2 regions of the Streptomyces sp. NPDC086519 genome follow, and region 1 is predicted to be linked to the other one. Evidence: riboswitches for the same ligand, from Rfam matches in the RefSeq annotation. Region 1 holds a riboswitch; the other holds the start of a gene.
The links. A riboswitch is a leader RNA that binds a small molecule or an ion and turns the genes downstream of it on or off. The one in region 1 is predicted to bind glycine.
Positions count from the first base shown of each region.

Region 2: another riboswitch for glycine. It lies ahead of gcvP (aminomethyl-transferring glycine dehydrogenase); the one in region 1 lies ahead of gcvT (glycine cleavage system aminomethyltransferase GcvT).

Region 1 covers NZ_JBFBJL010000037.1:69,577-81,434, reverse strand. The annotation lists gene AB0P24_RS30240 (ABC transporter substrate-binding protein) at 1-1,514, opposite strand, end outside; gene AB0P24_RS30235 (ABC transporter permease) at 1,586-2,593, opposite strand; gene AB0P24_RS30230 (hypothetical protein) at 3,249-3,572, shown strand; gene AB0P24_RS30225 (enhanced serine sensitivity protein SseB C-terminal domain-containing protein) at 3,639-4,436, opposite strand; gene AB0P24_RS30220 (enhanced serine sensitivity protein SseB) at 4,616-5,407, opposite strand; gene AB0P24_RS30215 (AAA family ATPase) at 5,525-6,193, opposite strand; glycine riboswitch at 6,383-6,481, shown strand; gene gcvT (glycine cleavage system aminomethyltransferase GcvT) at 6,640-7,767, shown strand; gene gcvH (glycine cleavage system protein GcvH) at 7,891-8,268, shown strand; gene glyA (serine hydroxymethyltransferase) at 8,308-9,570, shown strand; gene AB0P24_RS30195 (L-serine ammonia-lyase) at 9,627-10,994, shown strand.
Region 2 covers NZ_JBFBJL010000114.1:2,966-14,823, reverse strand. The annotation lists gene AB0P24_RS46120 (DUF881 domain-containing protein) at 1-111, shown strand, start outside; gene AB0P24_RS46115 (small basic family protein) at 108-440, shown strand; gene AB0P24_RS46110 (DUF881 domain-containing protein) at 446-1,282, shown strand; gene AB0P24_RS46105 (FHA domain-containing protein) at 1,473-2,303, shown strand; gene AB0P24_RS46100 (MerR family transcriptional regulator) at 2,348-3,085, shown strand; gene AB0P24_RS46095 (bifunctional nuclease family protein) at 3,177-3,650, shown strand; gene AB0P24_RS46090 (MerR family transcriptional regulator) at 3,916-4,560, shown strand; gene AB0P24_RS46085 (DNA polymerase IV) at 4,653-6,008, shown strand; gene AB0P24_RS46080 (PRC-barrel domain-containing protein) at 6,310-6,690, opposite strand; glycine riboswitch at 6,805-6,898, shown strand; gene gcvP (aminomethyl-transferring glycine dehydrogenase) at 7,077-9,962, shown strand; gene AB0P24_RS46070 (ABC transporter ATP-binding protein) at 10,040-11,176, opposite strand; gene modB (molybdate ABC transporter permease subunit) at 11,173-11,858, opposite strand, start outside.

The DNA.
Region 1 (11,858 bases):
CTGTCCCACAGCGGGATGCCGTAGCCCTGGACGGTCGGGAAGTCCGGACCCCAGCCCATGATGATGATGCCGAGCTTCTTCTTCGCCACGTTGCTGGGGCTGCCGATGATGCCGGAGATCTGCGAGCCGTCGTACTGGTAGATGTCGGCCTGGATGCCGACCTTCTTCAGCGACTCCTGCAGGGACGTGGCCGTGGCCACCTCCTGCTGCTTGTTGCTGCGGACCGCGATCGTGGTCTTGAAGCCGTTCGGCTGACCGCAGGCCTTGAGCTCCTGCTTGGCCAGGTTCACGTTGCCGTTCTTGTTGGCGCCGGCGATCCCGTACGGGTCGTACTTCTGGCCCTCGCCACCCGCGACGGACGGCGGGAGCATGTTCGTACCGAGGTCACCACCGGCGACCGGGCCACCGCGGGCCGTCTGCAGCGACACGTGGTCGGCGGCGTAGACGACGGCCTTGCGGCAGTGGATGTTGTCGAACGGCTTGACGCTCTGCGGGAAGACCGCGTAGCGGATGAAGCCGGACACCGGGTTGTCCAGGTTGTCCTTGTGCTCCTTCAGGGCGATGGTGCGGCCCTGGGGGCCGAGGCCCGTCTGGCTGGCGTCGATGTCGTAGTCGCCGTTGATCAGGCGCTGGTCCATGTCGCTCTGGTTGGTGGAGATGTCCAGAGTGATCTTGTCCGGGTACGCCTTGCGGACCGGGTCCGAGGACGCCTTCCAGCTGGTGTTGCGGACCAGGACCAGCCCCTTGTTCGGGGTGTACGACTGGAACTTGTACGGGCCCGAGGAGAACGGGTGCAGGCCGTACTTGGACTTGGTGTCCTGGTCCTGGCGGACCGGGGACGCCGTGACCATCGCCAGGACTTCACGGAAGTCGGAGTTGGCGGTGGGCAGGTGGAAGACGATCGTCTTGGCGTCGGGCGTGGAGATCGCCTTCAGGCCGAGCTTGTCCTTCGAGGTGTCCTTGTACGGACCCTTGTAGGTGCCCTTGGGGTCGAGCATCTGCTGGAGGTAGATCGGACCACCGGACAGCACGTCCTGCGCCCAGACACGCTCGATGCCGTACTTGACGTCCTGGGAGGTGATGGCCTTGCCGTCCTCCCAGGTGATCCCGTCGCGCAGGTGGAAGGTGTACGTCTTGCCGTCGGCCGAGACCGTGCCCTCGTCCGTGGCGAGGTCCGGGGTGAGCTCGGCGCCCTTGGCGCCCGGCTCGGTCTTGTACGTGAGCAGCTGGCGGCTGTAGTAGCGCGCGAAGTCCCACATGAAGCCGTAGTAACCGCGGGTGGTGTCCCACGAGTCGGCGTCCTGGGGGCTCACGAACTTCAGGGTGCCGCCCTTCTTCACCTGCGCGGCCTGGGCGACCTTGTTGTTCGCGGCGTTGAAGCCGGCGGCGCCGTTCTTCGACCCCCCGTCGTCATTGCCACCGCCTCCGCACGCGGCCATGGCCAGCATGCCGGCGACCGCCGCAGCGGCGGCCAGCGCCTGCTTACGCCGCCCTGAGGTGCGTTGGGTAGTCACGATCTCGGATCCTCCGGTTTTGATGAGAGACCCCGTGCTGTGTGTGCCACGGGACGCTTGGGTGAGGCGGTTCAGCGGGAGCCCTTGGGGTCCAGCGCGTCCCGCACGCCGTCGCCGAACAAGTTGAAGGCCAGAACGGTGATGAAGATGGCCACGCCCGGGACGACCATGTACATGGGGTCCGAGTCGTAGTAGTCGATCGCGGTCGAGAGCATCTGGCCCCACGAGGAGGTGGGCGGCTTGACGCCCACACCGAGGAAGCTGAGCGCGGCCTCGGTCAGGATGTTGGTGGGGATCATCATCGTCGTGTAGACGATGATCGGCGCGACGAGGTTGGGCAGCAGTTCCTTGAACAGGATGTAGAACCGCCCCGCGCCCAGGGACCGGGCCGCCTCGACGTACTCGCGCTCGCGCATCGAGAGGGTCTGGCCGCGCACCACGCGGCCGATGTAGGGCCACCCGAAGAAGCCGATGACCAGGATCATCACGAACACCCGCACGTTGGAGCCGGACAGGCCCAGCATCGCGTCCGGCATGACGGAGACCAGCGCGATGATGAAGAGCAGCTGCGGGAAGGCCAGCAGGCCGTCCATGACGCGGCTGATGACCGAGTCGATCCAGCCGCCGAAGAAGCCGGCGAGGATGCCGAGCACGGTGCCGAACACGACGGCGACGATCGCGGACAGGAAGCCGACGAGGAGCGAGATCCGTGCGCCGTAGAGGATTCGGGCGAGGATGTCGCGGCCGTTGACGGGCTCGACGCCCAGCAGGTGGTCACCGCTGATGCCGCCCAACGACCCGGTGGGCGTGCCGAACAGCGGGTCGATCAGGTTCTCGTGGAAGGTGTCCGGGTCCTGCCCGATCAGGTTGGCGATCACTGGGGCGAGCAGGGCGACCACGACCAGGAGGAGCACCACGATGCCGCCCGCGAGGGCGAGCTTGTCTCGCTTGAGGCGCTCCCAGGCGATCCGGCCCAGGGAACGTCCCTGCACGGCCTTGTCGCCGGCGGTGGCAGCCGCCGCTTCTTCGGCCGCACTCGGGGCCGCTTCCGCGGTCGGCTCGTGCAATGGTGCCGTCATCTGGCAGGGACCCCTCTCAACCGGCGGTAGCCGGCTTGCACTTGCCGCTGGTAGCGGCATGATCACTCTCTCCTGGGCAGGGATGAACACCCCTTGGAGCGCGAGTCTTCAACGCTGCGGCGACCGGTTACCAGAGTTGACGGTGAATGGATGCGCAACCGTGATACGAGCATGGCGTTTCGTTATCCGAACGACGGGTAACGCCTGTCGGACAGGGGACAAAGGCGACAAGACATCACACCTGTCACCCAAAGCCCCCCATCTACGCGCAGAGACCCACCCGAGCCACGCCTCACCATTCAACCATCACCAGCAACCGCGTGACCCGCGTCACACCCCCGGGCGATACTTGCCCCACCTTGCTCGGCCATGAGCCATTCCCACCCCCTCACAGAAAACAAAATCAAGGCATTCGACAACCGGAACAAAGGCTCCGACAAACAGAATCGAGGGTTCCTTGAGGAAGGGCCGACCCTCCCGATTTTTCTTGGTTGATGCGCACACGCCACAGCGATGACTTCATGCCCCGTCAGCGAAACCCGCTGCACCAAGGGGAAACGGGCAATTACAAAAAGGCGTCGGGTGGCACGGTGGGCGGGTACGACGACAGCACGAAGGCCGCGACCCTGAAGTACACCCTCAGCTCAGCATCACCATGTCGCGGACGTCCGGCTGGACCTGCGGCGGCGGCCGGTCCGTCAAGTTCACGCTGGCCGAGATTTCAGGGAACGTCAAGTACGACGTTTTCAAGGCGAACACCAAGGGCGTCTCGGTGGAGCACGACCTCAGTGTGCCCGGAAAGCGCTACGGCTATGTGACGCCCGAGGCGGAATTCCAGAAGTTCCACATCGAGAAAGCGCATTACGGCGCGAACTGCAAGATCGCCGTCGACAAGGACTACGGCGTGTTCCACGCCGTCACCGCGAAGCTCTTCTGCTCCACGTGCGTTTCGAAGCACGCGTGCACACCGGAGCCGTGACCCGGTGACGGCGCCGCATGACACGGCTGTGGCCGCCTCTCGGTCGAGAGGCGGGCGCAGCCGTGTTCAGTAGGTTCCGGACACCGGCGGATACCCGTACCCCGAAGCCGGCGCCGGTGGCAGTGCCGCGTGGGCCTCGCGGTCGTAGAAGGGGCGTGCCGTCGCCCGCATCCACATCACGACCGGGTCGTACTCGTCGGTCATCGCCACCGTCGACACCGGCAGTCCGTCCGGCGCCGCGCCGATCGACTGCTGCATCATCGCCCGCACCGAGTCCACGGCCGGCGGCGACGTGTCGTACACGTCCAGGCCGATCGCGAGGTACGGCGCCCCGAGCGCCGGCTGGACCCAGGCGCGGCGCAGGGAGCGGACCGCGGGGGTACGGTGGGCGTTCTGCGTCAGCAGGGCGTAGAACTGCGGGACCTCGATGGCGGGTTCGGTGAGCCGCAGCGGGCCGGCCGGCTGGCGGTCCAGGCCGGTGGCGATGCGGCGCAGGTCCAGCCAGGGGATGCCGACGCCGCCGCCCGGGGCGTGCGGGTTGAGCCAGAGGCCGAAGTGGTCGGGGTAGAGCGTGCGGGCCACGTCGAGGCCGTCGACCACCTCGTACGACCGGTTCCAGCCGCTCGCGGAGAGTTCCTGGGCCGAGGTCACGCAGGGGGCGTAACCGTGGCCGTCGACCTCCATGTTCCCGTACTGGGCGTCGGGGGAGCCGGCCTGGCCATGCCAGAGCAGCATCCAGATCTGGCCGGAGGAGGGCGTGGCGAGGGCGCGGAGAAGTGCCTCGTAGGCGTCGTAGCGCCCGGGGGTTACCTGGCGCAGCATGTGCTCGACCTGTCCGGTCGCCGCGGTGCCGCTGGCGCTCACGTGTTACCGCCCCTTCATCTGGTGGCCCGCGTATGGAGGCCGCCCCGCGTTTGGAGACAGCTTAAGCGCCAGGGGAGGTGGCGCCGATTGTCCGTCGGCGGGTGCGGGTTTCGTCGTGGCTGAGCGCGCCCGGGCGGCGGAGCCGCGGATCGGCACGGCCCCGCGCCCCTGGGGCGCTGCTAGTGACCGTCCTGATAGAAGGGACGCACGTGGTCCCGCATCCAGTGGCCCACCGGGTCGTCCGCGACGTCCAGCAGGACCAGGTTCACCGGCCATCGCACCGGCACCCGGCCCAGCGCCTTGCCCAGGGCCTCCAGGGGCAGGGCGCGCAAGTCGCCCTCCCACTGGGAGAGCTCGACGCCCACGAACATCACGGGGTCCGCCGTCTCGATCGCGGCCAGGCAGCGGCGGGCCGTGGCGACCACGCCGGTCTGGGCGAACTCGGCCGACGCCGCGGCCAGGAAGTCCACCGGGTCGTCCTGCCAGTCCGGTTCGAAGAGGCGGACCCGGCCGCCGGAGGACGGGCCGTCCAGCTCGGTGTGGCCGACCCGGCACAGCTGGGCGACCGCCTCCGGCGGCAGCGGGACGCCGACCACCCCGCCGGGGTTGACCGCGATGCCGACCTGCGGGGGCAGACCGCGGGCGAACTCGACGGCCGGGGCGATCGTGTACGACAGGTGGGAGCCGGCCACCAGGCGGAACTGCTCCTCGGAGCTGAAGACCGGCACGTACACCTGGCCCGCTATCTCCGTCGTGGGCAGGTCCAGCGGGCCGCTGTGCGGGCCGCCGCCCTCCGGCAGCGGGATCCACAGGAAGCTCCGGCCCAGTACCTCGATGAGCCGGCCCGCCGCCGCGGGTACGCCGAGGGAGGCCGACAGGACCTCCTCCAGTTCGTTGCCGGGCCACCCGCCGTGTGGGTGGGGGTGTGCCTGTGCCGGGAAGTCCGCGGGAACGTCCGCCGGGAAGTCCATCTGCCTACCGCCTGCTGGAAACCACTGCTGCTGAGGCTGGAAAGGCTAGCGGGTGACACCGACAAAGCCACCCCACCAGCCGATTCGGCCCGGAAAGGGGATACCCGCACCGGCGGATCAGTTCGCGAAGGCGATCCGGCGCAGTACGTCCGCCGCGTCCCGGTCCAGCAGGACCGCCGAGCCGACGCCCTCGGGCAGTTCGCCCCTCTCCACCGCGCGCAGCAGCCGGCCGGCCGCCCGGCGGTGGCGCAGGAAGGCGTACCGGGAGACGCCCCGGCCGCGCTCGCGCTGCCCGTCCAGTGCCGTGCCGACGGTGACGTCCAGGAGGAGCAGGTGCAGGGTGCCGCCGCGACGGCGGGCCGCGCGGGCCAGCCAGTCGCGGACCCAGGCCTGGGTCCCGCAGTCGTGCACGACGACGCCTTCGCCGGCGCGAAGGGCCCGGCGCAGCCCGGCGTAGTGGGCGAGGCGGACCAGTGGGCGGTAGACGGCGTACGGCAGGAGGCGGGCCAGGCGGGCGTCCCAGCGGTCTCGGGTGTCCTGCGAGTCGATCCGTATCCCCTGCACGGTGCGGTGCATCAGGGTGGACTTGCCGCTGCCGGGCAGCCCGGTGACCACCACCAGGTCACGGGGGCCGAAGAGCAGGCCGTGCGGGCTGCGCCCGGCGCGGTCGCGCAGGTCGCGGACGACCGGCGCGGGGGGCTCGCCGCACCGCTCGCGGGCCAGGGCCGTCGGCTGCTGGGGCAGGGCGACGCCCGTCGTCGTGGCGTATGCCGTGGTCCTTGTCACCGTGACCGTCCTCCCTGGGGGCTCAGGAAAGGTTCTCCCCGCTTAATGTAAAGAGAAGGTAATGCATGGTGTCTCGCGATTCCGTGCCCGTCCTGCCACAGCCGCGTCACAGAGCCAGGAGCCGGGTCCGGCCTGCCGTGCGTCCGGACGGCGTGCAATGATGTCCGCGCCAACTGCATACCGGCCGCTTGAATCCGCGCGGGAGAGTCCCCAGCCGTCTTCGCTGGGGCGCCGAAGGAGCAAGTCCCTCCCTTGAATCTCTCAGGCCCCCGTTACCGCGCGGGCGAGGCACATCTGAAAAGCGGGCCGCTGTGTCAGTGGCTCCACCCAAGGTGCAAGCCGTGATCACATGCGTGGTCAGGGCGAACCTCTCAGGTTCCGATGACAGATGGGGAGGACAGACCTCGCCTGTCATGCCCTTGGGACCTCCGGGAGACGACCGACCGATGAGCAGTACCGATTCCGCCGCACCGCGCCGCACCGCGCTCGATGCCCTGCATCGCTCGCTCGGCGCCACCATGACCGACTTCGCCGGCTGGGACATGCCCCTGCGCTACGGCTCCGAGCGCGACGAGCACGTCGCGGTACGGACCAGGGCCGGGCTCTTCGACCTCTCCCACATGGGCGAGATCACCGTGACCGGCCCGCAGGCGGCCGAGCTGCTGAACCACGCCCTGGTCGGTGACATCGCCTCCGTGGGCGTCGGCCGCGCCCGCTACACCATGATCTGCCGCGAGGACGGCGGCATCCTGGACGACCTGATCGTCTACCGGCTCGCCGGGACCGAGTACCTGGTCGTCGCCAACGCCTCCAACGCCCAGGTCGTCCTCGACGCGCTCGTGGAGCGGTCCGCCGGCTTCGACGCCGAGGTGCGCGACGACCGGGACGCGTACGCCCTGATCGCCGTCCAGGGGCCCGAGTCGCCCGGGATCCTGAAGTCCCTGACCGACGCCGACCTGGACGGCCTGAAGTACTACGCGGGGCTGCCCGGCACCGTCGCCGGCGTCCCGGCGCTGATCGCGCGCACCGGCTACACAGGCGAGGACGGCTTCGAGCTGTTCGTGAAGCCGGAGCACGCGGTGGAGCTGTGGCAGGCGCTGACCGAGGCGGGTTCCCCGGTGGGCCTGGTGCCGTGCGGGCTGTCCTGCCGGGACACCCTGCGCCTGGAGGCGGGCATGCCGCTCTACGGGCACGAGCTGAGCACGGAGCTGACCCCCTTCGACGCCGGGCTCGGCCGGGTGGTCAAGTTCCAGAAGGAGGGCGACTTCGTGGGGCGCGCGGCGCTCGCCGAGGCCGCCGGGCGTGCGGAGCAGAACCCGCCGCGGGTGCTCGTCGGCCTGGTCGCCGAGGGCCGCCGGGTGCCGCGCGCCGGATATGCGGTGGTCGCCGGCGGCGAGGTCATCGGCGAGGTCACCTCCGGTGCCCCCTCCCCGACCCTGGGCAAGCCGATCGCCATGGCGTACGTCGACGCGGCGCACTCGGCGCCGGGCACGGCGGGCGTCGGCGTGGACATCCGGGGCAGTCACGAGCCGTACGAGGTCGTGTCGCTGCCGTTCTACAAGCGCCAGAAGTGATCGCCGCCACGAGCGTCGGCAACGGCCACCGGGCGTGATCCGGCCCACATCGCCGCTGATCACGCACGGTCCCAGCAGTCCCCCATTCACCAGCACTCCCCCGCGTACAGGAGAATTCAGGCCATGAGCAACCCCCAGCAGCTGCGTTACAGCAAGGAGCACGAGTGGCTGACGGCCGCCGAGGACGGCGTGGCGACGGTCGGCATCACGGAGCACGCGGCCAACGCGCTCGGTGACGTCGTCTTCGTCCAGCTCCCGGCGGTCGGCGACACGGTGAGCGCGGGCGAGTCCTGCGGCGAGCTGGAGTCGACCAAGTCGGTGTCCGACCTGTACGCGCCGGTCACCGGTGAGGTCACCGCGGTCAACGAGGACGTCGTCGAGGACCCGTCCCTGGTGAACTCGGCCCCCTTCGAGGGCGGCTGGCTGTTCAAGGTGCGCGTCACGGACGAGCCGGGCGACCTGCTCTCCGCCGACGAGTACACCGCCTTCACCGCCGGCTGAGAGCCGCAGCAGACCCCGGCCAAGGAGTCGTAGAAACAGATGTCCGTTCTGAACACGCCCCTGCACGAGCTCGACCCGGAGGTAGCCGCCGCGGTCGACGCCGAGCTGGAGCGCCAGCAGTCCACCCTGGAGATGATCGCCTCGGAGAACTTCGCTCCGCTCGCGGTCATGGAGGCGCAGGGCTCGGTCCTCACCAACAAGTACGCCGAGGGCTACCCGGGCCGCCGCTACTACGGCGGCTGCGAGCACGTGGACGTCACCGAGCAGATCGCCATCGACCGGGTGAAGGAGCTGTTCGGCGCCGAGTACGCCAACGTGCAGCCGCACTCCGGTGCCTCCGCCAACCAGGCGGCTCTGTTCGCGCTGGCCCAGCCCGGCGACACCATCCTGGGTCTGGACCTCGCCCACGGCGGCCACCTGACCCACGGCATGCGCCTGAACTTCTCCGGCAAGCAGTTCGACGTGGTCGCCTACCACGTCGACGACTCCGGTCTGGTCGACATGGCCGAGGTGGAGCGGCTCGCCAAGGAGCACCGGCCGAAGGTGATCATCGCGGGCTGGTCGGCGTACCCGCGCCGGCTGGACTTCGCGGAGTTCCGGCGGATCGCCGACGAGGTCGGGGCGTACCTGTGGGTCGACATGGCCCACTTTGCCGGCCTGGTGGCGGCGGGGCTGCACCCGAACCCGGTGCCGTACGCGGACGTGGTCACCTCCACCACCCACAAGACGCTGGGCGGCCCGCGCGGCGGCATCATCCTGGCGAAGAAGGACTTCGCGAAGAAGCTGAACTCGTCCGTCTTCCCGGGCTTCCAGGGCGGTCCCCTGGAGCACGTGATCGCGGCGAAGGCGGTCTCCTTCAAGGTCGCGGCCTCGGAGGACTTCAAGGAGCGCCAGCGCCGTACGGTGGACGGGGCGCGCATCCTGGCGGAGCGGCTCACCGCCGCCGACGCCCGCGAGGCCGGGGTGAACGTCCTGTCCGGCGGTACGGACGTGCACCTGATCCTCGTCGACCTGCGCGAGTCGGAGCTGGACGGACAGCAGGCCGAGGACCGTCTCCACGAGGTCGGCATCACGGTCAACCGGAACGCCGTCCCGAACGACCCGCGGCCGCCGATGGTCACCTCGGGTCTGCGGATCGGCACCCCGGCGCTGGCCACCCGCGGCTTCACGGCCGAGGACTTCGCCGAGGTCGCGGACGTGATCGCCGAGACGCTGAAGCCGTCCTTCGACGCCCAGGCGCTCAGGGCCCGGGTGGCGGCCCTGACCGACAAGTACCCGCTGTACCCCGGTCTCGACAAGTAGTTCCCTGGTGGGGGCACCCGATGGCGTGTGCCCCCGCTCTTTCCCGAGGAGTTCCCGTGGCCATCTCGGTCTTCGACCTGTTCTCGATCGGCATCGGCCCGTCGAGCTCCCACACCGTCGGGCCGATGCGCGCGGCCCGCATGTTCGCCCGCCGGCTGCGCAACGAGGGACTGCTGGCGCCCGTCACCTCGATACGCGCCGAGCTGTACGGCTCCCTCGGCGCGACCGGCCACGGCCACGGCACCCCGAAGGCGGTGCTGCTCGGCCTGGAGGGCGCCTCGCCGCGCACGGTGGACGTGGAGACGGCCGACGACCGCATCGAGACGGTCAAGAGCACGGGGCGCCTGTCGCTGCTCGGCGAGCACGAGATCGCGTTCTCCTTCGACGACGACCTGAAACTCCACCGCCGCAAGGCGCTCCCGTACCACGCGAACGGCATGACCCTCTGGGCGTACGACGCGCAGGGCGCCGAGCTCCTCTCCAAGACGTACTACTCGGTCGGCGGCGGGTTCGTCGTCGACGAGGACGCGGTCGGCGCGGACCGCATCGTGCTGGACGACACGGTCCTGAAGTACCCCTTCCGCACCGGCGACGAGCTGCTGCGCCTGACGAAGGACACGGGGCTGTCGATCTCCGCGCTGATGCTGGAGAACGAGCGGGCCTGGCGAACCGAGGAGGAGATCCGCGAGGGCCTGCTGGACATCTGGCGGGTGATGCGGGCCTGCGTCTCGCGCGGTATGTCCCGTGAGGGCATCCTGCCGGGCGGGCTCCGGGTGAAGCGCCGGGCCGCCGTGACCGCGCGCCAGCTGCGGGCCGAGGGCGACCCGTTGGCGCACGCGATGGAGTGGATCACGCTCTACGCGATGGCCGTGAACGAGGAGAACGCGGCCGGCGGCCGGGTCGTCACCGCCCCCACCAACGGCGCGGCCGGCATCATCCCGGCCGTCCTCCACTACTACATCAACTTCGTTCCCGGCGCCGACGAGGACGGAGTCGTCCGCTTCCTCCTCGCCGCCGGCGCGATCGGCATGCTCTTCAAGGAGAACGCGTCCATCTCCGGCGCCGAGGTCGGCTGCCAGGGCGAGGTCGGCTCGGCCTGCTCGATGGCGGCGGGCGCCCTCGCCGAGGTCCTCGGCGGCTCCCCCGAACAGGTCGAGAACGCCGCCGAGATCGGCATGGAGCACAACCTCGGCCTCACCTGCGACCCGGTCGGCGGCCTGGTCCAGATCCCCTGCATCGAACGCAACGGCATGGCCGCGGTCAAGGCGGTCACCGCGGCGCGCATGGCCATGCGCGGCGACGGCTCCCACAAGGTGTCCCTGGACAAGGTCATCAAGACCATGAAGGACACGGGCGCCGACATGAGCGTGAAGTACAAGGAGACGGCGCGGGGCGGGCTCGCGGTGAACATCATCGAGTGCTAGGGAGACATGCCCGGACCAGCGTGTCCGTGTCTTTCAGCGCTGTCGGGGCCTTCCCTGCTTACGCGGCGGAAAGTCCCCGGAAAGTCCCTGGGACAGGCTTGAAAGTCCCCGAAAAGTCCCCAGGGATCCTGGATACCCGACGGTCATGAGCGGTCGCGTATGCGGGACATCCACCGATACTGGCTGGCGGGTCTCAAGCGCTGCCCGATCGGCGCCGGCCCTGCGGGCGCGGAGCAGGTGAGAGGCGAGAACAACCAGAGGGTCTCGATCAAAGCCACGGCCATCCCCCGCGGGTTCAAGGAACAGTCCGACCCGCCGATCTCGGCGAACCGATCACGGGAACATCCCTGCGGGCGCGGGGAACAGGTCGGCGCGGGCGTCCTTCAGGGCTGGCACGGGGACCATTCCTGCGGGCGCGGGGAGCAGACGGCGGTGAAGGTGGACTCGATCGGTGTCGGGGGACCATCCCCGCGGGCGCGGGGAGCAGGGGGTGGTGACGTTCCTGTCGGCGTGGGTGCCGGCACCATCCCCGCGGGCGCGGGGAGCAGTCCGAGGGCTGGATCAACCTCACGACCGGCGCGGGACCATCCCCGCGGGCGCGGGGAGCAGGCGCACCTCCCGCCGTTCGAACCGAATCGAACGGGACCATCCCCGCGGGCGCGGGGAGCAGTAGCCGTCATCCGGCAGGATCGTTGGGCCGCAGGGACCATCCCCGCGGACGCGGGGAGCAGTTCCCGCCCCTGGTGCAGTCCGACGTGAAGCGGGGACCATCCCCGCGGGCGCGGGGAGCAGACCGGGTACGTGTTGGCCGCGATGGCGGACGTGGGACCATCCCCGCGGGCGCGGGGAGCAGCGATTCCCTGC
Region 2 (11,858 bases), on a different contig from region 1:
ATCCGGGCGACGATCTCCACGGAGAGTGACGTCCGGTTGCCCGCCGCGCCGAGCGTGATCGTACGTACGGCACAGCCGTACACCGAGAAGACTGAGAAGGGCACATCGTGATCGCCGTACTTGGCCTCGTCGTGGGCGTCGTGGCCGGACTGTTGGTCCGGCCTGAGGTCCCGGCGGTCGTCGAGCCGTATCTGCCGATCGCCGTCGTCGCGGCGCTCGACGCCGTCTTCGGTGGTCTGCGGGCCATGCTGGACGGGATCTTCGACGACAAGGTGTTCGTGGTGTCGTTCCTGTCCAACGTGGTGGTGGCCGCGCTGATCGTCTTCCTCGGCGACAAGTTGGGGGTGGGCTCGCAGCTGTCCACGGGGGTCGTGGTGGTCCTCGGTATCCGTATCTTCTCCAACGCCGCGGCGATCCGGCGGCACGTCTTCAGGGCGTGAGCGGCATGAGCGAGCACGGCAAGGAGCCGGAGCACCGGCTGCGCAGAGAACTCCCGGCCGAGGTGCCCGTCACGGCGCCGAAGGGCGAGTCCGCCGGCGAGCCGAAGCCGGAGGCCGGGCTGACCGGTCGGCAGAGGCTGGTACAGGGGCTGTGGCCACCGCGGGTGAGCAGGGCTCAACTGATCGTCGCCGTGCTGCTGTTCGGGCTCGGGTTCGGGCTCGCCGTGCAGGTGGCGTCGAACAGCGACAGCGACAGCGCGCTGCGCGGGGCCCGGCAGGAGGATCTTGTCCGCATCCTCGATGAACTGGACGACCGTACGCAGCGTCTTGAGGACGAGAAGACAGGACTCGAAAAGCAGCGTCAGGAGTTGCAGAGCAGCTCCGACCAGGCGGCGGAGGCCCGTAAGCAGACGGCCGAGAAGGAGAGGCAACTCGGCATTCTCGCGGGCACCGTGGCGGCACAGGGTCCTGGCATCACGATGACGGTCGACGACCCGAAGGGGACGGTGCAGGCGGACATGCTGCTCGACGCGATCCAGGAGCTGCGCGCGGCCGGCGCGGAGGCGATCCAGGTCAACGGGGTACGGGTGATCGCCGGTACCTACCTCACCGACTCCGGTAAGAGTGTGAGCGTCGACGGGAACAAGATCACCCAGCCCTACGTTTTCAGGGTGATCGGCAAGCCGCAGGACCTCGAACCGGCTCTCAACATCCCCGGAGGCGTGGTGCAGACCCTCGAAAAGGAACAGGCGACTGTGACGGTCGAGCGGTCCACCAAGATCGTCGTGGACGCCTTGCGACCGGCGAAGCAGCCTGACTACGCTCGGTCGTCCTCGCAGTGAACCGCCGGTGCATGGGGGACGTCCGGCAAGGGCATGAGGTTGCGGGGGGTCGGCGCACCGGGGAACCGGTGCGTGGTGGAAACTGTCTGGTGGATACGGACGTTGTGTGGTTGTCCGGGTCGGCCGGTTTATTCAGTCAGGGTTCGTCCTGCCCCACGGGCGGGTCTGTTTCGGTCAAGGGGAATCGCCCGTGAAGTTGTTTGCGAAGTTGTTCGGCAAGAGCGCGCGAGAGGGTAGCGACAACGCGACCGCTCGCCATCGGGCACAGCCCGACGCGGAGGGCCAGCGCCCGCTGTTCCGGGACCAGGTGGCTGGTCCGGGGGGTGACATTTCCGGAGGTCAGGGCGCGCCGTCAGTTGACCCGTCCCAGTCCGGCGGCATAGGTTTCGGGCAACCGTCAACCTCAGGTGCGGGTGGAGGGTTCGCCTCCGGCCCGTACGCGTCCAACGCCCCGGCGGGGCAGCCGCGGCAGGAGGATCCGTCCATGTCGGCCCTGGTTTGTACGAGGTGCGGTAACCGCAACGCGGAGAACGCCCGCTTCTGCTCCAATTGTGGAGCCCCGCTGCGTGCGGGTGCGGTCCCCGAGCGTGCGTCGGAGACGACGTCCACGATCTCGATCTCCGGTCTGGAGGCCTACGACGCCGAGGTCACCGGTCAGACCCAGATGCCGTCGCTCTCGCCCGAGGCGCAGGCGGCGGTCGACGCGCTGCCGCTCGGCTCCGCGCTGCTGGTCGTGCGCCGTGGCCCGAACTCGGGCAGCCGCTTCCTGCTGGACAGCGATCTGACCACGGCCGGCCGCCACCCGCAGAGCGACATCTTCCTGGACGACGTGACGGTCTCGCGCCGGCATGTGGAGTTCCGCCGCCAGCCGGACGGCTCGTTCACGGTGGCCGACGTCGGCAGCCTCAACGGCACGTACGTCAACCGGGAGCGCATCGACCAGGTCGCTCTGTCGAACGGCGACGAGGTCCAGATCGGCAAGTACCGGCTGGTCTTCTACGCGAGCCGGCAGGGCATCTGACCGCGCGCCGGACCTCGTCCGGGGGACCCCAGGGAAGAAGGTCCATGCTGCACACACCGAGCGGCGGTGCCGGTCACGGCGCCGCCGCCACGGAACCCGGGCTGATGAGCATCGGCACGGTGCTGAACGTGCTGCGCGACGAGTTCCCCGAAGTCACCGTCTCCAAGATCCGCTTCCTGGAGTCGGAAGGGCTCATCGAGCCGCGCCGCACCCCTTCCGGCTACCGGAAGTTCAGCGCCGGGGACGTGGAGCGCCTCGGACACGTCCTGCGGATGCAGCGGGACCACTATCTGCCGCTCAAGGTCATCCGGGAGTACCTGGAGGCCATGGAGCGCGGCGAGGCGGTCCAGCTGCCCGTGCTGGGGCGGCAGCGGGACGGCGAGGCCGTGCCGACGGCCGCCGAGGCCCCGGCGGTCGCCCGGATCGGCCGGCACGAGCTGCTCGCGGCCGCCGGCATCGACGAGGACCGCCTCGCGGAGTGGGAGTCGTACGGGCTGATCGCTCCGCTGGAGGACGGCGTGTACGACGCCGAGACGGTCACCGTGGCCTCGCTCGTGACCGAGCTGGGGCGGTTCGGGATCGAGCCGCGCCATCTGCGGGTGATGAAGGCCGCCGTCGACCGCGAGGCCGGCCTGGTGGACCAGGTGGTGGCCCCGCTCAAGCGCCATCGCAATCCGCAGACCAGGGCCCATGCGGAGGCCCGTACGAAGGAGCTGGCGGCGCTCACGGTGAAGCTGCACGCCGCGCTGGTGCAGACCGCCCTCGGGGTGCGGCTGCCGTGAGCGGCACGACAGGGCCCGGGGGGAGGCCGGATCGGGCCCGCGTTCCGGGCCCGACTACCCAAACGTCCCGGGCACGGCCTAGGGTTGCTGTGTGAACGAGCTCGATGTCGTAGGTGTCCGGGTGGAAATGCCCTCCAACCAACCGATCGTGCTCCTGCGCGAAGTGGGAGGCGACCGTTACCTCCCCATCTGGATCGGGCCGGGGGAGGCGACGGCGATCGCGTTCGCCCAGCAGGGCATGGCGCCCGCCAGGCCGCTGACCCACGACCTGTTCAAGGACGTGCTGGAGGCCGTCGGCCAGGAGCTCACCGAAGTGCGCATCACGGATCTGCGTGAAGGCGTCTTCTACGCGGAGCTGGTCTTCGCCAGCGGGGTCGAGGTGAGCGCCCGTCCGTCCGACGCCATAGCGCTGGCGCTGCGCACCGGAACGCCGATCTACGGCAGTGACACGGTGCTGGACGACGCGGGCATCGCGATCCCGGACGAGCAGGAGGACGAGGTGGAGAAGTTCCGCGAGTTCCTCGACCAGATCTCGCCCGAGGACTTCGGCACCAGCAGCCAGTAGCGAACCGAACGGCGCGTCATCTGCCGGAGGGTCGGCGACGGGCCGGTGGGCGGCTGTCACAGCCGAAACTCATGGGTAATTGCCAGCGGCCACTGAGAGCGTCCTACGGCTCCCCGCCAGAGCATTCGGCTAGCCTTTCCCCGCGGTGGGGCACGGGAAACCACTCCTAGGGTGATTATCACTCGGCGTGCCGAGTGTGGCGATCGTTGACGCACCCCTGGTGACTGCCTACCGTCGAGAAGGCAGGTCAAGGACGGAGGTCGGCGTGAGAAGCAGCGGCGACGGTATGGCTGGGGGTGCCCCCGGACGCGGTTTCGGGGAGAGCGGTCCGTCCCCGCTTCACAGCAGCACCGCCGGTCACGCCCCACAGCGGCCGACCGCGGTGCCGAGCGGCGGAGGGGCGGCGTCGATGGCGACCGAGGAGATCGGCTACCGCGGGCCCACGGCCTGTGCGGCGGCCGGCATCACCTACCGGCAGCTCGACTACTGGGCCCGCACCGGCCTGGTCGAGCCCAGCGTGCGGCCTGCCTACGGGTCGGGCACCCAGCGGCTGTACAGCTTCCGGGACGTCGTCGTCCTGAAGATCGTCAAGCGGTTCCTGGACACCGGGGTCTCCCTCCAGAACATCCGCACCGCCGTCCAGCACCTGCGGGAACGCGGTTTCCGTGACCTGGAGCGGATGACCCTCATGAGCGACGGCGCCACGGTCTACGAGTGCACCTCACCGGACGAGGTCCACGCCCTGCTCCAGGGCGGTCAGGGCATCTTCGGGATCGCGGTCGGCGTGGTCTGGCGCGACGTGGAAAGCGCGCTCTCCCAGCTGCACGGCGAGCGCGTCGACACCGGGGAGACCCTGGTGGGACACAACCCCGCCGACGAACTGGCCAGACGGCGCAACCGGGCGGTCTGAAGTCCTCGCCCGAAGCCCCTTGGGCTTCTACTGATGCCCCGGCACGGGTCCGTGCCGGGGCATTGTCAGTGGCGTGGTGCAGCATCGGAGATGTGAGAAACGCGCCCACGATCCTGCATCTCGACATGGACGCCTTCTTCGCCTCGGTGGAGCAGGCGTCCAAGCCGAGCCTGCGCGGGAAGGCCGTGGTCGTGGGCGGGCTCGGACCGCGCGGTGTGGTGGCCACCGCGTCGTACGAGGCCCGGGTGTTCGGGGTGCACTCCGCGATGCCGATGGCGCAGGCGCGGCGGCTGGCGCCGAACGCCGCGTATCTGGTGCCGCGCTTCGGACTGTACCGGTCGATCAGCGAGCAGGTGATGGCGCTGCTGCGGGGGCTCTCGCCGCTGGTGGAGCCACTCAGCCTGGACGAGGCGTTCGTGGACCTGGAGGCCGCTGAGGCGGCCTGGGACGCGACATCGGCGCGGCTGGTGGGGGAGAGGCTGCGCACGGACATACGGACCGTGACGGGGCTCTCCGGGTCCGTCGGGCTCGCCGCCTCCAAGATGCTCGCGAAGATCGCCTCCGAGCAGGCCAAGCCGGACGGGCTGGTGCTGATCGAGCCGGGCACCGAGCGGGCGATGCTGGGGCCGATGCCGGTGCGGATTCTGCCGGGGGTGGGGCCGGCGACGGGAGACCATCTGCGGCGGGCCGGGATCACCACGGTCGACGAGATCGCCGAGGCAGGGGAGGACGAGCTGGTCCGGCTGCTCGGCAAGGCCCACGGCCACGCCCTGTACGCCATGGCGCTCGCGCACGACGAGCGGCCCGTGGTCGCCGAGCGGGAGACCAAGTCGGTGTCGGTCGAGGACACCTACGACGTGGACATCCACGACCGGATGCGCGTGGGTCTTGAGGTGCAGCGGCTGGCCGACCGGTGTGTGCGGCGGCTGCGGGGGGCCGGGCTGTCGGGGCGGACCATCGTGCTGAAGGTACGGCGGTACGACTTCTCGACGCTGACCCGGTCGGAGACGCTCAGGGGCCCGACCGACGACCCGGCGGTGGTGCGGGAGGCGGCCGGGCGGCTGCTGGACTCGGTGGACACGACGGGTGGTGTGCGACTGCTGGGGGTGGGCGTGTCGGGGCTGGCCGACTACACGCAGGAGGACCTGTTCGCGCAGGCGGCGGCCGGGGAGGGGGCGGCGGAGTTTGCGGCGGAGGAGGACGTGGCGGAGCCGGTCGCCGAGCGGGAGGCGGCCGCCGAGCGGCGGTGGCCTGCGGGGCACGATGTGCGGCATGCCGAGTACGGGCACGGGTGGGTGCAGGGGAGCGGGCTGGGGCGGGTGACGGTGCGGTTCGAGACGCCGGGGTCTGTGGGGCCGGGGAGGGTGCGGACGTTTCGGGTCGATGACCCTGAGCTGGAGCCGGCGGAGCCGTTGCCGTTGGTTCCGGTTGACGGGGTGGGTGCGTGACCGGGGTGTGGGCCGGGGGCGGGGGGTTTCACTCGCCCGCGTTGGCGGGGTGCCGCTGCGCCCACCCGTGCCGCCCCAGCGGCACGACTGCCCGCAGTTGGGGTTGGCGGGGTGCCGCTGCGCTGATCCGTGCCGCCCGAGCGGCACGACTGCCCGCAGTTGGGAAGCTGACGCGACTGTAGCGCCCCGTCAGGGGCGCTCGGGGTGCCCCCGGCCGAAGGCTGGGGGAGGAACTGCGCGACCGGCCCACACCGGCCGCGGCCGAAACGCGAGCGAACCCGGCGTCGGTCTCACGTCGGTCTCATGCCCCCGCGTCCTCCGTCCCCGCCAGCTTCCCGAAGTCGTGGTCCGGGTGGGCGTGGGGCGGGGGAGTCGTGTCGAGGCCGTAGTGGTGGTAGAGCTGGAGTTCCTGTTCCGGGGAGAGGTGGCGGCCCACGCCGAAGTCGGGGGCGTCTTTGATCAGGGCGCGGTCGAAGGGGACGTGGAGGGTGCCCTCGACCAGCTCGCTGGGCTCCAGGGGCACGAAGGCGTCCCGGGAGAACAGGCCGGTGCGTATGGCCGCCCACTCCGGCACGCCCGTCGCGTCGTCGAGGTACACCTCGTCGATCGTGCCGATCTTCGTGCCGTTGCGGTCGAACGCCTTGCGGCCGATCAGGTTGCGCGGATCGATGTCGGTCTGCACGGGCCCTCCACTTGGTCGCAACTCATCCGTAAGCACTACAAAAGAGCACATTCAAGGAGGCGGCCACTCGAAGGCTCCGGCGTTGCCCTCGCTGGTAGGCTGGCAAGCGGCTGCTGACCCCGTGCGGGAGAGTCCTCCGGGCAACCGGAGGCGCCGAAGGAGCAACTCCTCCCCGGAATCTCTCAGGCTCACGTACCGCACGGACGAGGTCACTCTGGAAAGCAGGGCGGATGTCGACGGTGTCCGCTCTCACCGACGGTGAAAGCTGGTAGTCCGCAAGGGCGCACCGGTGAAGCTCTCAGGTTGAGATGACAGAGGGGGAGGCCGTCGGGGTGCCCGTGCCGGGGTACCCCTCAAAGGTCGCGTCAGACCAGGAGGCCTCCGCAATGACCGCCCAGCGTATTCCGCTCTCCGCGCTTGAGCAGGGTATTCCCTTCGAGCAGCGCCATATCGGCCCCGACCACGAGGCCCGGGCCAAGATGCTCGCCCAGGTCGGGTACGGCTCGCTCGACGACCTGACCGCGGCCGCCGTGCCGGACGTGATCAAGAACGCCGACCGGCTGGAGCTGCCCGGCGCCCGGACCGAGGCCGAGGTGCTGGCCGAGCTGCGGTCGCTGGCCGACCGGAACCAGGTGCTCGACTCGATGATCGGGCTGGGCTACTACGGGACCTTCACGCCGCCCGTCATCCTGCGCAACGTCATGGAGAACCCTGCCTGGTACACGGCCTACACGCCGTACCAGCCGGAGATCTCCCAGGGCCGTCTGGAAGCCCTGCTGAACTTCCAGACCATGGTCGCCGACCTCACCGGGCTGCCCACCTCCGGTGCCTCGCTGCTCGACGAGGGCACGGCCGCCGCCGAGGCCATGGCCCTGTCGCTGCGCATGGGCAAGAACAAGAAGGGCGTCTTCGTCGTCGACGCGGACGCGCTGCCGCAGACCATCGCCGTGATCCAGACCCGGGCCGAGCCGTCGGGCGTGGAGGTCGTGGTCGCCGACCTCGCGGACGGCATCCCGGCGGACCTCGCCGCGCGGGAGATCAACGGGGTGCTCGTCCAGTACCCCGGCGCCTCCGGTGCCGTACGCGACATCAAGGCCGTCGTCGAGCAGGCGCACGAGGCCGGCGCGCTCGTCACCGTCGCCGCCGATTTGCTGGCGCTGACCCTGCTGACCTCACCGGGCGAGCTGGGGGCCGACATCGCCGTCGGCACCACCCAGCGGTTCGGTGTGCCGATGGGCTTCGGCGGGCCGCACGCCGGTTACATGGCGGTCCGCGAGAAGTTCGCGCGCAGCCTGCCCGGGCGGCTCGTGGGCGTCTCCGTGGACGCCGACGGGAACAAGGCGTACCGGCTGGCGCTGCAGACCCGCGAGCAGCACATCCGGCGGGAGAAGGCCACCAGCAACATCTGCACCGCGCAGGTGCTGCTCGCCGTGATGGCCGGCATGTACGCCGTCTACCACGGCCCCGACGGGCTCAAGGCCATCGCCCAGCGCACGCACCGGTACGCCACGATCCTCGCCGCGGGCCTCAAGGCCGGCGGGGTCGAGATCGTGCACGGCGCCTACTTCGACACGCTCACCGCCCGCGTGCCCGGCAAGGCCGCAGAGATCGTCGCCGCCGCCCGCCGCAGCGGCGTCAACCTGCGGCTCGTCGACGCCGACCACGTCTCCATGGCCTGCGACGAGACCACCACCCGCGCCCAGCTGGGTGCCGTCTGGACGGCCTTCGGCGTCGAGGGAGACGTCGAGGCGCTGGACGCGGTCACCGAGGACACGCTGCCCGAGGCACTGCTGCGCACCGACGGCTACCTGACCCACCCCGTCTTCCGGCAGCACCGCTCCGAGACCGCGATGCTGCGGTACCTGCGCAGGCTCGCCGACCGGGACTACGCGCTGGACCGCGGCATGATCCCGCTGGGCTCCTGCACCATGAAGCTCAACGCGACCACCGAGATGGAGCCGGTCACCTGGCCCGAGTTCGGGCAGCTGCACCCGTTCGCGCCCGCCGAGCAGGCCCAGGGGTACCTGACCCTCATCCGGGAGCTGGAGGAGCGCCTCGCGGAGGTCACCGGGTACGACAAGGTGTCGCTGCAGCCCAACGCCGGGTCCCAGGGCGAGCTCGCCGGGCTGCTCGCCGTACGCGCCTACCACCGCGCAGGCGGCGACGAGCAGCGGACCGTGTGCCTGATCCCGTCCTCCGCGCACGGCACCAACGCCGCCAGCGCCGTGATGGCCGGGATGAAGGTCGTCGTCGTGAAGACCGCCGAGGACGGCGAGATCGACGTCGCGGACCTGCGGGCGAAGATCGAGCAGTACCGCGACGAGCTCGCGGTACTGATGATCACCTATCCGTCCACGCACGGGGTGTTCGAGGAGCACGTCGCCGAGATCTGCGCGCAGGTGCACGAGGCCGGCGGTCAGGTGTATGTGGACGGGGCCAACCTGAACGCCCTGGTCGGGGTCGCCAAGCCGGGGCACTTCGGCGGGGACGTCTCCCACCTCAACCTGCACAAGACCTTCTGCATCCCGCACGGCGGCGGTGGTCCGGGGGTCGGCCCGGTGGCCGTACGGGCCCACCTGGCGCCGTACCTGCCGAACCACCCGCTGCAGCCCGCCGCCGGGCCGCAGACCGGTGTCGGGCCGATCTCGGCCGCGCCGTGGGGGTCCGCGGGGATCCTGCCGATCTCGTGGGCGTACGTCCGGCTCATGGGCGGCGAAGGACTGAAGCGGGCCACGCAGGTGGCCGTGCTCAGCGCCAACTACGTCGCCAAGCGGCTGGAGCCGCACTACCCCGTGCTCTACACCGGGCCCGGCGGGCTCGTCGCGCACGAGTGCATCATCGACCTGCGGCCGCTGACCAAGGCGACCGGAGTGAGCGTCGACGACGTCGCCAAGCGGCTCATCGACTACGGCTTCCACGCGCCGACGATGTCCTTCCCGGTGGCCGGCACGCTGATGATCGAGCCGACCGAGTCCGAGGACCTCGGCGAGCTGGACCGGTTCTGCGAGGCGATGATCGCCATTCGGGCGGAGATCGACAAGGTCGGGGCGGGGGACTGGCCCGCCGACGACAACCCGCTGCGTGGCGCTCCGCACACCGCGGGCGCGCTGGGCGGCGAGTGGCAGCACGCGTACAGCCGGGAGGAGGCCGTCTTCCCCGGCGGGGTGTCCGCCGCCGACAAGTACTGGCCGCCGGTGCGCCGCATCGACCAGGCCTTCGGCGACCGGAACCTGGTGTGCTCGTGCCCGCCGCTGGACGCGTACGAGGACTGACGTCCAGGGACGCCCAAGGACGCCGAGGACCGCGCACGGTTCGGCACAGGCCCCGCTTCGGCGGGGCCTGTGCCGTTCTACGCCGGGTAGGCGTGCGTCTGGGTCGCCTTCACCGTCGCCCAGACCGGGGCCCCCGGGTGCAGGTCCAGTTCGGCGGCGGCGACCGTGGTGAGGTCGGCGGCGAGGGCGAGCTCGCCGGTCAGATCGGCGCGGATCTGGTCACCGTGGGTCTCCAGGCCCGCCACCTCGCAGCGCCAGAGGTTGCGGGCGCTGGCGCCGGTGGGACGGTCCCGGAAGAGGGTGACGGCGCTCGGCGGGAACGCGACGAAGACGTCACCGGTGAGGTCCTCGGTGGTGGTGATCGCGGGGCCCGTGGCCAGCTCGACGGTGTGGCCGTCGGCGCGGCCTCGGTAGAGGTTGAGGCCGACCAGGTGGGCGATGTAGTCGGTGCGCGGATGGCGGGCGATGTCGGCGGGCGTGCCCTCCTGGACGACCCGGCCGTCTTCGATGACGGTCAGGCGGTCGGCCAGCACCATGGCGTCCAGCGGGTCGTGCGTGACCAGTACGGCCACCGCCTCGAACTCGGCCAGGTGGCGGCGGAGCTGGGAACGTACGTCGAGGCGGGTGCGGGCGTCGAGGGCGGCGAGGGGTTCGTCCAGGAGCAGCAGGCGGGGGCGGGTGGCCAGGGCGCGGGCCAGCGCGACGCGCTGGGCCTGGCCGCCGGAGAGCCGGCGGGGTTTGACGCCGGCGTGCTCGGCGAGCCCCATGCGGTCCAGCCAGGCGGCGGCCTCGGTGCGCGCCTCGGTCCTTGTGGCGCCTTGGCAGCGGGGGCCGAAGGCGACGTTGTCGAGGGCCGTGAGGTGGGGGAAGAGGAGGTAGTCCTGGAAGACGACGCCCACCGGGCGGGACTCGGGGGGCGTACGGTCCAACTCCGTGCCGTCCAGGCGGAGATGGCCGGCGGTGAGGGGGGTGAGGCCGGCCAGGGCGCGCAGGGCGGTGGTTTTTCCGGCGCCGTTGGGGCCGAGGAGGGCGACGACCTCGCCGGGGGCGGCGGTGAGGGTGATGTCCAGGCGGAAGGCGGGGCGGGTGACGACGAGGTGCGCGTGGAGGCCGGTGGTGTCCGGCCGCGGGTGGGTGCGGGGTGGCTGCGTGCCGTCCGCTGCCGTGGGGTGTGCGTTGGTCATCGGGGTGTTCGTCCGGCGGGTCGTCCTCATGATGCCGTCATCCAACGGTCGCGCAGCGCCGCGAGTACGGCGATCGACACCGCCAGCAGGACCAGGCTGAGCGCGATCGCCGCGTCGGGGTCGTTCTGCAGGGCGAGGTAGACGGCGAGGGGCATGGTCTGGGTGCGGCCGGGGAAGTTGCCGGCGAAGGTGATCGTCGCTCCGAACTCGCCGAGGGCGCGGGCCCAGGCCAGGACCGCGCCGGCCGCGATGCCGGGCGCGATGAGGGGGAGCGTGACCCGGCGGAACGCCGTGAAGCGGGAGGCGCCCAGGGTGGTGGCCGCCTCCTCGTAGCGGGGGTCGGCGGCGCGGAGCGTGCCCTCGACGCTGATCACCAGGAAAGGCATGGCCACGAAGGACTCGGCGACCACCACGCCCGCCGTGGTGAACGGGAGGGTGATGCCGAACCAGGCGTCCAGCCACTGGCCGACCACCCCGTTGCGGCCGAGGGCGAGGAGGAGGGCCACACCGCCCACCACCGGGGGCAGGACGAGGGGGAGGGTGACGAGAGCCCGTACGACACCCCGGCCGGGGAACTTCGTGCGAGCCAGCAGCCAGGCCAGGGGGACGCCCAGGACCAGGCTCACGCCCGTCGCCGCCGTCGCGCTGACCAGGGAGAGCTGGAGGGCCTGCCACACCTGCGTGCTGGTCAGCAGGGACGGGAGGCTGTTCC